Regions from separate parts of the Pseudarthrobacter sp. AG30 genome, predicted to be linked through region 2. Evidence: riboswitches for the same ligand, from Rfam matches in the RefSeq annotation. Region 2 holds a riboswitch; each other region holds the start of a gene.
The links. A riboswitch is a leader RNA that binds a small molecule or an ion and turns the genes downstream of it on or off. The one in region 2 is predicted to bind thiamine pyrophosphate.
Positions count from the first base shown of each region.

Region 1: another riboswitch for thiamine pyrophosphate. It lies ahead of DC347_RS11345 (ECF transporter S component); the one in region 2 lies ahead of thiD (bifunctional hydroxymethylpyrimidine kinase/phosphomethylpyrimidine kinase).
Region 3: another riboswitch for thiamine pyrophosphate. It lies ahead of thiO (glycine oxidase ThiO); the one in region 2 lies ahead of thiD (bifunctional hydroxymethylpyrimidine kinase/phosphomethylpyrimidine kinase).
Region 4: another riboswitch for thiamine pyrophosphate. It lies ahead of thiC (phosphomethylpyrimidine synthase ThiC); the one in region 2 lies ahead of thiD (bifunctional hydroxymethylpyrimidine kinase/phosphomethylpyrimidine kinase).

Region 1 covers NZ_QEHL01000012.1:134,725-137,924, reverse strand. Annotated here, with positions in the region: gene DC347_RS11350 (ABC transporter ATP-binding protein) at 1-1,177, opposite strand, end outside; gene DC347_RS11345 (ECF transporter S component) at 1,177-1,800, opposite strand; TPP riboswitch at 1,868-2,008, opposite strand; gene DC347_RS11340 (DUF4235 domain-containing protein) at 2,228-2,491, shown strand; gene mnhG (monovalent cation/H(+) antiporter subunit G) at 2,492-2,905, opposite strand; gene DC347_RS11330 (monovalent cation/H+ antiporter complex subunit F) at 2,895-3,173, opposite strand; gene DC347_RS11325 (Na+/H+ antiporter subunit E) at 3,170-3,200, opposite strand, start outside.
Region 2 covers NZ_QEHL01000003.1:68,262-71,461, forward strand. Annotated here, with positions in the region: gene DC347_RS03520 (Rne/Rng family ribonuclease) at 1-1,697, shown strand, start outside; TPP riboswitch at 1,848-1,945, shown strand; gene thiD (bifunctional hydroxymethylpyrimidine kinase/phosphomethylpyrimidine kinase) at 1,953-3,200, shown strand, end outside.
Region 3 covers NZ_QEHL01000019.1:84,933-88,132, reverse strand. Annotated here, with positions in the region: gene DC347_RS16745 (thiazole synthase) at 1-516, opposite strand, end outside; gene thiS (sulfur carrier protein ThiS) at 521-757, opposite strand; gene thiO (glycine oxidase ThiO) at 754-2,043, opposite strand; TPP riboswitch at 2,038-2,157, opposite strand; gene thiE (thiamine phosphate synthase) at 2,191-2,877, shown strand; gene DC347_RS16725 (RNB domain-containing ribonuclease) at 2,907-3,200, shown strand, end outside.
Region 4 covers NZ_QEHL01000008.1:18,584-21,783, forward strand. Annotated here, with positions in the region: gene DC347_RS07885 (VOC family protein) at 1-517, opposite strand, end outside; gene DC347_RS07890 (amidohydrolase family protein) at 618-1,700, opposite strand; TPP riboswitch at 1,781-1,888, shown strand; gene thiC (phosphomethylpyrimidine synthase ThiC) at 1,884-3,200, shown strand, end outside.

The DNA of each region.
Region 1 (3,200 bases), on a different contig from region 2:
CGAACTGGTGCTCCGGTTCCTGGAACACGGTGCCCACCCGTGAGATCAACTGCTCTGCCTTCCACGCGTAGGGGTCGATCCCGGCACCGCGGCTAAGGTCCACGGCGGCCGACACCTTTCCGGACACCGGTTCAAGGAGCCCGGCAAGGGTCAGTGCGAACGTTGATTTTCCGGCGCCGTTCGGGCCGGTGACGGCCAGCGCCTGGCCGGCCCGGACCTGCGCGGCAACACCCTCCTGGACAGGAACCGGCGGAATCTTGCGGAAGCCTTTGCGGCGGGGACGCTCGCGGGAGACCGCCAGGTCTTCGGCTGCAAGCAGGAGGTTGCCGGTTACGGCGGCCGGGATGCCGGACCGGCGGCGGGTGGCCGGCACATACCCCGGCACCCAGACTCCGGCCGCCGTCAGCATGGCCCGGGCCTCGCTGAGCACCCGGTCCGGAGGTCCGTCCAGGAGCACGGCGGGATCCGAGGCGGAGCCCGGCTGCAGGACCACGATCCGGTCCACCAGGTCCTTCCAGACGGAAACCCGGTGCTCCACCACCACCAAAGTGGCCCCGGTCTTGTCGAGGCAGCGTGCCACGGCGTCCCGGACCTCCAGGACGCCGTCCGGGTCGAGGTTGGCGGTGGGCTCGTCCAGCAGGATCAGCCCGGGACGCATCGCAAGGATGCCCGCCAGCGCCAGGCGCTGTTTCTGACCGCCGGAGAGGGCCGACGTCGGGTGGTCCAGCGGGAGCTGGGAGAGTCCGACGTCGGCAAGCGCCTCGTGCACGCGCGCCCAGATGGCGTCGCGGGGCACGGCAAGGTTCTCGGCGCCGAAGGCGACGTCGTCCCCCACCCGGGAGAGGACCACCTGCGTCTCCGGGTCCTGCTGCATCAGGCCGGAGCGGCCGCGACGCTCGCGGGGAGGGGCGCCGTCAACCAGCAACGAACCGGACTCGTCCGCATCGCCGGCCTCGCCGTCGTCGTTGATGTCGCCCAGGACCCCGGCGAGGGCATGCAGGAGCGTCGACTTCCCGGCACCCGAGGGACCGAGCAGGAGTACCCGCTCGCCGGGGCGGATATCCAGGTCGAGGGCGTGGACGGCAGGTTTGGCCCTGCCTGCATGCCGCCAGCCCCAGCCGCGGGCCGTGACGGCGGCAGGGCGCACGCCTCCTGCGGCGTCCTGGGAAGGTGCCATCAGGAGAAAACTGGCTCCGTTGCAGCCTTGCGGGACGCGAAGGAACTCAGCACCCCGGTGCGGGCCAGGCCGCGGGTGGCGAGCCAGGACAACGCGCCCGCCAGCACGGCGCCGGACACCGTGGTCAGGACGATATAGGCGAGCTTGTCCGCCCCGGAGTAGGCAATGTTCCAGCCCCACGGTGCGAGTGAGTCATTCAGGCCGCAGAAGAAGCCCGCGGCCGCCCCCGCCACGAGGGAGACGGGCAGGTTGAACTTGCGGTAGACGAAGACCGCGAAGATGATTTCCGCGCCCAACCCCTGGATGAAACCGGAGAAAAGGACGGAGGCGCCATACTGGGAACCCATCAGGAGCTCGCCCGTTGCGGCCACAGTTTCGCAGAACAGGGCGGCTCCGGGCTTGCGGATGATGAGCATTCCCAGCACGCCCGGAATCATCCAGCCGCCGGCCAGGATCCCGGTCAAGGGCGGGTAGGCGGCGTTCATGGGGGCCGACAGGGCGGCGGCGCCCTGGTCCCAGGCCCAGAAAATGACCCCGCCGGCGATGGCCACCAAGGCCGCCACCACGATGTCGACGACGCGCCAGGACTTACTGGTGGTCTTCTTGATTGCAGCAGTACTCATGTGATCCTCCTGGGTAACAGGAGGGGAAAGTGGCTCCGGCTGGCGGACCGTTGCCGGTCCGGCCGGACACTTTGAGAACTCGACTCCCTTGCGCCGGTACTAACCGGATCAGGTTCGAGGGTCTGCGGCTGTCCCGCACTCTCAGCGCCCACCTGCGGTGCCCGGCATGGCCAGGTTGTCCGACGGCGGCGCTCCCCTGTCGTTTTTGAATGTTGATGTTCGCGTGTAAATACTGCCCGGTTTGGGCGTGGTCAAGTTTACACCTGGCGGGGGCTGGGCGGCGGCCATGCCGGCTGTTGAACCGGATGTGACCGCGGACCGCCGTCAGCGGGCCCGAGAGGATGCCGGCCATGCCCTTGCCCGGACCGGTCCGGGTGTACGGCTAGGCTGGAGGCAGTCCGTTTTCCGCCCGCAAGGAGTACTAGGAATGAACCTCTTCATCAAGCTGCTCGGTACCGCGGTGAGCCTGGGCGCAGGCCTGGTCGGCACCAAGCTCGTCAACACCATCTGGGAAAAGACCACCGGGCAGAAGCCGCCCAGCGGCAAGGGCGAGGACGTGCCCACCAGCCTGCGTTCGGCCTTGACTTTCGCACTGATCTCCGCGTCCGTCAGCGCCATCATCCAGGTCCTGGCCAACCGGGGCACCCAGCGCGCCATCACCCGCTTCGCCAAGACGCAGGACATCGTCTAGCTACTGGCGGTTTTCGCCGTCGTCGCGGTTGTCCGTCAGGGCAGCCTCGGCGGCGGCTTTTTGCACTACGGCCTCAAGCTCATCGGCGGCGAGCAGCTCCCGGTGCAGGTGCTTGGTGCGGTAGCCGGCCCGGCCCACCATGTGCGCGGACACCGGCACCGTGAGCAGCTGGAAGATCCAGGCCACCACCAGGACCGGCCAAACCCACCAGCTGCGCATCTGCAGCCCAATGGCTGCCAGCAGCAGGAACAGGCCCAGGACCTGCGGCTTGGTGGCGGCGTGCATGCGGCTCATCAGGTCCGGGAAGCGGAGCAGCCCGATGGCGGCGCCCAGGGACAGGAGCGCACCCGCCACCATGAACACCGCGGAGGCAAGGTCGATCCACGCGTCCGCGCCGGAAAAGTCAGGATTCATGGGGGTTCACCCTCCGGTCGGCGACGAACCGGGCCACCGTGACCGACCCGATGAACCCAATGATGGAGATGGCCACCACCAGCATCAGGTTGTTCAGGTGCCGGTTCACGGCCATGTCCACGCACAGGGCCCCGCCCAGGATGGCGAGCAGGACATCGGCCGCAAGCACCCGGTCCAGCAGCGAAGGGCCGCGGGCAATCCTGATGATGGCCCCGCCCGCGGCGAGGGAGAAGATGACGGCCGTGACCGCCAGGACAACGGGCATCATGCGGACGCCTCCATTCGGACGGCTTCA
Region 2 (3,200 bases):
GCACCGCCGCAGAGGGCGCCTCCGAAGAGGAACTCACGCACGACATCAACCGGCTGCGCGCACAGTGGGAAGGCATCGAAAGCCAGTCCACCTCCACCAAGGTCCTTGCCCCCGAACTGCTGTACGGCGAACCTGACCTCACCATCAAGGTGGTCCGCGACGTCTTCAACGAGGACTTCTCCAAGCTGATCGTCTCCGGCGAGGAAGCCTGGGACACCATCGAGGCCTACGTCACCTACGTCGCCCCGGACCTGGTGGGCCGCCTCGAGAAGTGGACCAAGGACCAGGACATCTTCTCCGCCTGGCGGATCGATGAGCAGATCCACAAGGCACTCGAGCGCAAGGTGTTCCTGCCCTCCGGCGGATCCCTGGTCATCGACCGGACCGAAGCCATGACCGTGGTGGACGTCAACACCGGCAAGTTCACCGGCAGCGGCGGCAACCTCGAGGAAACCGTCACCAAGAACAACCTCGAAGCTGCCGAGGAAGTGGTGCGCCAGCTGAGGCTGCGCGATATTGGCGGCATCATCGTGATCGACTTCATCGACATGGTGCTCGAATCCAACCGGGACCTGGTCCTGCGCCGCCTCGTCGAGTGCCTGGGCCGCGACCGGACCAAGCACCAGGTTGCCGAGGTCACGTCCCTGGGCCTGGTCCAGATGACCCGCAAGCGCATGGGCACGGGCCTGCTGGAAGTCTTCGGCGAGCAATGCGAGGCGTGTGCCGGACGCGGCGTCGTGACCCATGACGATCCCGTGGAGCACCGCCGCGCCAACATCGTGGCGGCCGAACACCACGTCCAGCGCGCCGACAACCGTCCCGAAGCCCGCGGGGAGGCCCACCGCCCCGACGGACAGCGGACCGATGCCGGCCAGCCCGGTGCACGCCCCGAGCGGAAGCGCCGCCGTGGACGCGGCGGCCAGCAGGCCGAGGCAGTACCGGCGCCGGCAGTGCACGTGCACACTGTGCAGCCGGATCCCAGTGACGCCGAGCGGCACGCCAAGGCTGAAGCCACCCGGCTTGCGTTGGCCAACATCGCCGCGGCGGCCCACGCGGCGCACCTCCACGACGACGAGCTGGCAGCTGCCCGGCACGCGCCGGCGGAGCAGGCTACGGCCCCGCAAGCACCGGTCCAGCCTGCACCGGCAGCTGACGGGGAAAAGCACGACGCCGATACGCACGGGCGTCCCGCGGCGGTCCTGACGTTCGGCGGCGAGAAAGTCCCGCTTCCGTTCGTGGAGCACGCGGAGGAGCAGCAGCCCAAGCCCGCCCTGACGCTGGACCGGCTCGCGGAAGCATTCGCGCACCTCGGCCAGCCGGTTTCCGCCGTCGAGGACGCTCCGAAAGATCCTGCAGCGGCTGAACCGGCAACGGAACAGGCCGCACAGGAGCCCCGGCCGCAGGGCGGCGGAGCCCCTGCGCGGGCCGCGGAAGCACCGGTTGAAAAGGACTACTCCGACCACACGCTGGAGCAGACAAGGCAGCGCAGGCCGCGCCGCCACCGGGCCGCCAGCCGAGCCCAGGGCGCCGCGAACGAAACCGCCGTCCAGCACCATGAGAACGTCCAAGCCGCAACTACCGGGCACTCGCACGCAGCCAAGGCCCCCGAGCCCGCGAACCAGCAGCCCGCTGATAGCGGCAAGCGTTCCGAGGAACCCATCATCCTCGGCGTGGGCGTCCCGGCTTCGGAGCTCTAAATTCCGGCAGACCACGGCGTCGAAAGGTGAAGTCCCCGTCTCGTGGACCATTCCCCCCGAAAGTACAGGGGGAACAGTCCACGAGGCGGGGACTTCCTGCATCCGGCCGCTGTCACCTTTAGCCCGGTACCGCGCCACCGGCTAGGCTGGGAAACCGACACGGGGTGCCGCGCAGAAGGCCGGCTGAGATCCACACCCGTTGAACCTGTCCGGCTAGTACCGGCGAAGGGATGTCTGTTGTCTTCGACCCTCTCCATGCCCCTGCCAAGTGCCTCCACTGACTCCTCCGGGACCCCTGCGGGCCGCGATATCCCACGCGTCCTCTCCATTGCGGGCTCTGATCCTTCCGGCGGAGCAGGAGTCCAAGCGGACCTGAAGAGCATTGCAGCGCACGGCGGATATGGCATGGCCGCCATCACGGCACTGACGGCGCAAAATACCCGTGGCGTTGTGGCCGTCCACGTCCCGCCTGCTGCGTTCCTGGCGCAGCAGCTCGATGCCGTCAGCGACGACATCACCATCGACGCCGTCAAGATCGGCATGCTCGGCGACGAAGCGGTGATCCGCACGGTCCAGCAATGGCTCGACAAGGTGCGTCCCGCCGTCGTAGTCCTGGACCCGGTGATGGTGGCCACCAGCGGCGACCGCCTGCTGAAGGAAACCGCCGAGGCCGCCCTCCGCGACCTGCTTCCGCTTGCCCACCTCATCACCCCCAACCTGCCCGAACTGGCCATGCTGGTGGGCGAAGAGCCAGCGGGGGACTGGGAAGGTGCGCTGGACCAGGGCAGGCGCCTGGCGGATGCCACTGGCGCCACCGTCCTGGTAAAAGGCGGACACCTGTCAGGCGAAGGCTGCCCGGACGCCCTGGTGAACACCGCCGGTGTGCTGGCCCGGGACGTGGTGGAAGTGCCCGGCCCCCGCGTCAACACCCGCAACAGCCACGGGACGGGTTGTTCGCTGTCCTCTGCCATGGCCACGGTCCAGGCCCGGTTGGGCGACTGGGAAGGGGCGCTGCGGACGGTCAAGCCCTGGCTGGCCGGAGCGCTTGAGGATTCCGGCAGGCTGGAGGTCGGCCACGGGAACGGGCCCGTGCACCACTTCCACCATGTGCGGCCCCACCTGCCGGAAGGCGGCTTCGCGGCCAGGCTCTGGGCCGAAGCCCGGCAGGACCTGGCGGATATTTACGCCCTGGACTTCATCCAAGGCCTGGTCTCCGGCGAACTGGCGGAAAAGGACTTTGCCTACTATCTGGCCCAGGACGCCCAATACCTCAACGGCTACTCCCGGGTCCTGGCCCGTGCCAGTGCCCTGGCCCCCTCCGAAGAGGAGCAGCTGTTCTGGGCAGGCTCGGCCCGGCAGTGCCTGGAGGTTGAATCGGAACTGCACCGCTCATGGCTCAGCACCCGGCCCGGGCAGACGGGCCTGGGACCCGTTACCAAGTCCTACGTTGACCACCTCACAGCCGTCTCGGCGTCAGGCAGCTACGCCGTCCTTGCCGCCGCC
Region 3 (3,200 bases), on a different contig from region 2:
GGTGCCGATCGGTGCGCCGAGCGGCATCACGGCGGTGGCACCAAGATTTTCCAGCCGCAGCGCCAGCACGGGATCGTCGTTGGTGTAGGCAAAGACCTTGAAGCCGCGGTTGACCAGCTGCTCGGTGGCGTCAACGAGTTCCACGGCGTCCGGCAGCAGGGTCTGCTCGTCGGCGATGACTTCCAGCTTCACCCAGCCGGTTTCGAGGGCCTCCCGGGCCAGTTCCGCGGTGAGGACAGCGTCCCGGGCCGTGAAGCAGCCAGCGGTGTTGGGCAGGACTTTGATCCCGTGGTCCACCAGCAACTGGAACAGAGAGCCGGTTTCCGCGGTTGAGTAGCGCCGCATGGCCACCGTGGTCAGTGCCGTGCCGGAGGCCAGGAGCGCAGCGCCCAGGCCGTCCAGGCTGGGTGCACCGCCGGTGCCCATGATGAGCCGGGATCCGAGGGCGACGCCGTCGATCACCAGGGTGTCATCTGCGGCTTGGCTTGCGGTGTTGATGGTGCCGGTTTCGGTCATGGGGTCAGCCTCCTTGTACTGCAGTGACGAGTTCGATGTCGTCGCCGTCGGCGAGCGCGGTACCGAACCATTGGCTGCGCGGCACCACCTGGGCGTTGTGGGCGACGGCGACGCCCAGTTTCCTGCCGTCCGTCGCCTGGCCGTTGGGGGCCAGCGGCCGCCCGGTGACCTGGCTGACGAGCGTGGTGATGGAGGCGCCGTCGGCCACGGTGTGCGGGTTTCCGTTGAGGGTGATGTTCACGCTGTCTCCTTCAGATGGGGGCTGGGGACGGCCACGGCCGACCCGGAAAAACGGTCCGGGCTGAACGGTGCCCAGCGGGGATCGGCGGCCCCGTCCAGGAGTGCCGTGCAGATAGCGGCGGCGGCGGGCGTGAGCAGCACCCCGTGCCGGAAGAAACCGGTCGCGATGATCAGCCCCGGCACGTGCCCGTCGGCTGGGCCCCCGGATCCCAAGGACGCCGCAACCCGGCCCAGCAAGGGTGCATTGTCGGGGGTTCCGGGGCGCGCCCGGGCGGTGCATTCCAGGAGTTCAAGTTCGGCGACGGCGGGCACCAGCGCCTGGGCGTCCCGGAGCAGCTGGTAGACGCTCCCGGCGCTCACGGCGTCGGAGAGGGCGTCCTCCCGTTGGGAGGCGCCGATGACTACCGTGCCATCCTCCCGGGGCACGATGTACACCGGGATCCCGTGGACCAGCCCGCGCACCGTGGCTGTCACCAACGGGCGGAGGTGCTGCGGCACGGAAAGCCGGAGGATGTCCCCGTGCACCGGCCGCAGCGGCAGGTCAAGGCCGTGGGGCAAGCCGTCAAGGGACGCCGCGTGCAGGCCGTTGGCCACGACAGTTTCCCCCGCCAGGACTGTGCTGCCGCTCCCAAGGCGGACGCCGGCCACCGTCCCGTCCTTCCACAGCAGTCCGGCCGCCCGCTCCGGGACGGCAAAACCTTCCGTTGCACCGGCAACCGCCACCGTCGGGGTTTCCCGTACCGTTGCGGCGAGCGCCAGGCGCACGGACGCTATCAGCCTCCTCGGGTCCACCTGGTGGTCGGCCGGGGTGTCCAGCGCACATGAGATCCCCGGGCTCAGCAGGGGTTCGCGGCTGCGGGCTTCACGCACGGTCAACGGTGCCACCTCCAGGCCACTGGCCTGCTGCACTGCGCGCAGGTCCATCAGCGCCCGCCGGTCGGCAGCGTCGACACCGACAGCGAGGGTGGGTGTCGTCAGGTAGCCGGTCCCGGCTCCGGCTGCTGCGGCGACGCCGGCAGCGAAGCCTGGCCAGCGGGATGATGCGTCGAGCATGAGTTCCAGGAGGTCCTCTTCCTGGTAGTGCAGCTCGCTGACGGGGGCCAGCATGCCGGCAGCGGCCCAGCTGGCGCCGGCGCCGGGCGCGTCATCGATGAGGGCAACGGACCTGCCGGAGCGCTGGATCTCCCAGGCGATTCCGTGTCCCACCACTCCGGCGCCGATGACGGCGACGTCGGCCCGGATGGCGTCATCGCCAGGTCCGGGCAGGCAGTTCCTGGTGCTGGTCATGGTGTGGTTCCTTCCCTACGCCGGTATTAGCCGGATCAGGTCAAGCGGTCGGCTCCGACGCCCTCTCAGCCCGGCGCTTTGTGACAGCTGCCGCGGGCTCCCGCAGTACCAGCCCAGTTTAGAGGAACTAGGCTGGCAGGCATGAATATGTCCCCCTCCTCCTTTCCTGCCCTTGGGGCGGCCCGACTGTACCTCTGCACGGATGCGCGCCGGGACCGCGGCGACTTTGCCCGGTTCGTGGATGCCGCGTTCGCCGGGGGCGTGGACATCATCCAGTTGCGCGACAAGAGCATCGAGGCAGCCGAAGAACTGGACCTGCTGGCGGTCTTGAAGGAGGCCGCGGTTCGCCACGGGCGGCTGTGGGCCGTTAACGACCGGGCCGATATCGCGGTGCTGTCCGGCGCACCGGTGTTCCACATCGGCCAAAAGGACCTCCCGTTGGCTGCGGCCCGGACGCTGGTCAACGGCAATGCGGCCATCGGGCTGTCCAGCCACAGCCCGGAGCAGGTGGATGCCGCCCTCTCCGCCGCTGCCGGGCCTTCCCACCTGGACTACTTCTGCGTGGGGCCTGTCTGGGCCACGCCCACCAAACCCGGCCGGACCGCCGTCGGGCTGGACCTGGTGAAGTACGCCGCCAAGGCTGCCGCGGAAGTACCCAACCCGGTGCCGTGGTTTGCCATCGGGGGCATCGACCACGGAAACGTGCACCAGGTGGCGGAGGCAGGAGCACGGCGGATCGTGGTGGTGCGTGCCATCACGGAGGCGTCGGATCCCGCGGCCGCTGCGGCCTCCCTGCTCGACGCGCTGGACGCTGCCGGCCCCGGGCCTGCGTAAACCCAGGACTTGGAGTTACGCTGACTTTTGTGTCACATCATCGGTTGGCTCCCAATGTCCGCGACCACCGGAACGCCTTGGAAGAGGCACTGGGCGCGTTGCGGACCGAACTCGAACTGCCGGGGCCTTACCCGGCCGCGGCAGTGGACGACGCCCGCGCCGCCGTGGCGGCCCTGAAACTGCCGTCCTATGACCTGACCGCCGTCGCATTCGTGACCATCGACCCCGCCTCGTCCACGGATCTGGACCAAGCCGTGTTCATCGAGCCGGACGGGGGCGGCTACCGGGTGCTGTACGCGATCGCCGATGTTCCTGCATTTGTT
Region 4 (3,200 bases), on a different contig from region 2:
CGCGCTGGCCTTCGAGCGATTCCTCGGTGAGGTGCTGGTCCAGGTAGCGCTGCGGGGGAAGGGCAAGGCTGTCCATCACCACGTCCGTCCCGTTCCAGGACCAGTTGCTGCGCGGCCGGTCCCAATACAGTTCGATGCCGTTGCCTTCCGGATCGGTGAAGTAGAAGGCTTCGCTGACCAGGTGGTCGGCGCTGCCGGTGAAGGACATCGGCTCGTATTGGGCCGCGGTGGCGATGGTGGCGGCGAGGGAGGCCTGGTCTTCAAACAGCAGCGCGGTGTGGAAGAGTCCGGCCTCTCCCCTGCCGGGCAGGTTCAGCCCGGGGGCCGGAGCCAGGTGGACCAGGGGGCGGCCAAGGCGGCCCAGGTACAGTCCGCCGTCCTGCTCGGCCACCACCTCCAGGCCCAGTGCGCGCTGGTAGTAGTCGGTCATGACCTTCATGTCCCCCACCTTGAGCATCACCGTGCCCATGGCGAGGTCGGCAGGAAGCAGGTCCTGGCTGTTGGCTGATGCGGTCATTGGAGGCTCCTTGGATTGGCGGCCGTCCCGATGGCGGCCTGTCACTTCTTAAAATTACTTGAAGCTTCAATTTATTCCAAGTCCCGGGGGCCACGTTGGGTCAACGGATAACGCGGCCGCCCAGCACGACGTGGTCCAGCCTGCCGATGGTCTCCGGGACCGCCCGTGGATCCTCACGACAGACGATCACATCGGCGCGTGCGCCTTCTTCCAAGCCGTCCGCTCCGAGCCAGCGGCGGGCTGCCCAGCACGCTGCATCCAGCGCTGCAGTCATCGGCAGGCCCGCACCGTGCAGGGCGAGGATTTCGTCCGCGATGCGGCCGTGGCCGATGACGCTGCCGGCGTCTGTTCCGGCGAAGATGCGCACCCCCGCTGCGTGGGCCTCGGCCACGCGCTCCAGCCTCCGCTCCCAGAGGGACCGCATGTGGGCTGCGTACCGTGGAAACTTCGGCTCCGCTTGGGCGGCAATGTCCGGGAAGGTGGCGATGTTGATGAGGGTGGGCACGATCGGCACGCCCTGCCCGGCGAACCGGGGCAGGTGCCGTGGCAGCAGCCCGGTGGCGTGCTCGATGCAGTCGATGCCGGCGTCGAGCATCTGGTCCAGGGTGTCTTCGGCGAAGCAGTGGGCCGTCACCCGGGCACCTTCGTCGTGTGCAGCCTGGACCGCGTCGCGGACGACGGCGGCAGGAAAGGACGGCGCCAGGTCACCGGCGCCCCGGTCGATCCAGTCCCCCACCAGTTTGACCCAGCCGTCCCCGTCCCGGGCCTGCTTGCGCACGGCCTCAACGAGGTCCTCGGGTTCGACCTCGTGGGCGAAACCGCGCAGGTAGCGCCGGGTCCGGGCAATGTGCCGGCCGGCGCGGATCAACACCGGGAAGTCCGTGCCGCCCTGCATCCAGCGCGTATCGGCGGGCGAACCCGCATCACGGACCAGGAGGGTTCCGGCGTTGAGGTCCGCAAGCGCCTGTTCCTGCGCTACGGCGGCCTCCACCGGACCGGCCGGCCCCAGCCCGATATGGCAATGGGCGTCCACGAAGCCCGGCAATACCCAGCCGTCGAGTACCCGGTCGGGTGGCTGTGCGGGCCGGCGGAACGTGAGCTTGCCGCCCACGGACCAGAGTCCCTGCCGCAGGCTGTCCGGTGCAGCCAGGACGGGTCCGCGAAAGTGAATTATTCCTGCCATCCGGGCATCCTTTCGTTGCCCGGTCAGGCTAGCATCATCGATTGTTACAACGGGCTTCCGAAGGGCTGTGGTAGCTTCGTTGCTGACCACACGGGTGCCCCTGCAGGGGCTGAGATCGGGCTGCCGCAGCCTGCGACCGTTGAACCTGTCCGGGTAATGCCGGCGAAGGAAGTGAGTATTCCCTTGAGTACACAAAACACCCAGTTGAACCCTGCCCTGGTGCCGTCCGGTTCCGATGCGGCCAACGGTCCCGGCACCGGATCCAGTGGCGAATCCCAAGTGCGGGTGACGCAGTCGCTGAAGTCGCATTCACTGGCTTACATCGACGACGCCGGTTCCGGCATCCGGGTCCCGGTCACCGAGATCGCGCTGGAGCCATCACCCAACGGGCAGCCGAACGCACCTTTCCGGACCTACCGGACGGCCGGACCGGGAAGCGACCCCGTCCGCGGCCTGGAGCCCTTCCGTGCCGAATGGATCGTGGCGCGCGGGGACACCGAGGCCTACACCGGCAGGGAACGCAACCTGCTCGACGACGGCCGCTCGGCCGTGCGCCGGGGCGCTGCCTCCGCGGAGTGGAAGGGCGCCCGGCCGGTGCCCCGCCGCGCCGTCGACGGCCATACGGTGACCCAGATGCACTACGCCCGGCAGGGCACCATCACGCAGGAAATGCGTTTCGTGGCGCTGCGGGAAAACTGCGACGTGGAACTGGTCAGGAGCGAGGTAGCCGCCGGTCGGGCCATCATCCCGAACAACATCAACCACCCTGAGTCCGAGCCCATGATCATCGGCAAGGCGTTCCTGGTGAAAATCAACGCCAACATCGGTAATTCTGCCGTGACGAGCTCCATCGCCGAAGAGGTGGACAAGCTGCAGTGGGCCACCCAATGGGGTGCCGACACGGTGATGGACCTGTCCACGGGGGACGACATCCACACCACCAGGGAATGGATCATCCGCAACTCCCCTGTCCCGATCGGAACGGTTCCGATCTACCAGGCACTGGAAAAGGTCAACGGCGAAGCCAACGCGCTGACCTGGGAAATCTTCCGGGACACCGTCATTGAGCAGTGCGAGCAAGGTGTGGACTACATGACCATCCACGCCGGTGTCCTGCTGCGGTACGTCCCGCTCACCGCCAACCGGGTGACGGGCATCGTCTCGCGCGGTGGTTCCATTATGGCCGGCTGGTGCCTGGCCCACCACCAGGAGAACTTCCTGTACACGCATTTTGACGAACTTTGCGAAATCTTCGCGAAGTACGACGTCGCGTTCTCCCTGGGGGACGGGTTGCGGCCCGGCTCCACGGCGGACGCCAACGACGCGGCGCAGTTCGCTGAACTGGATACGCTGGCCGAGCTGACGCAGCGCGCGTGGGAGTACGACGTCCAGGTGATGGTCGAAGGCCCCGGGCACGTGCCGTTCCACCTGGTCCGGGAAAACGTGGAGCGGCAGCAGGAGCTGTGCAAGGGTGCGCCGTTCTACACACTCGGTCCGCTG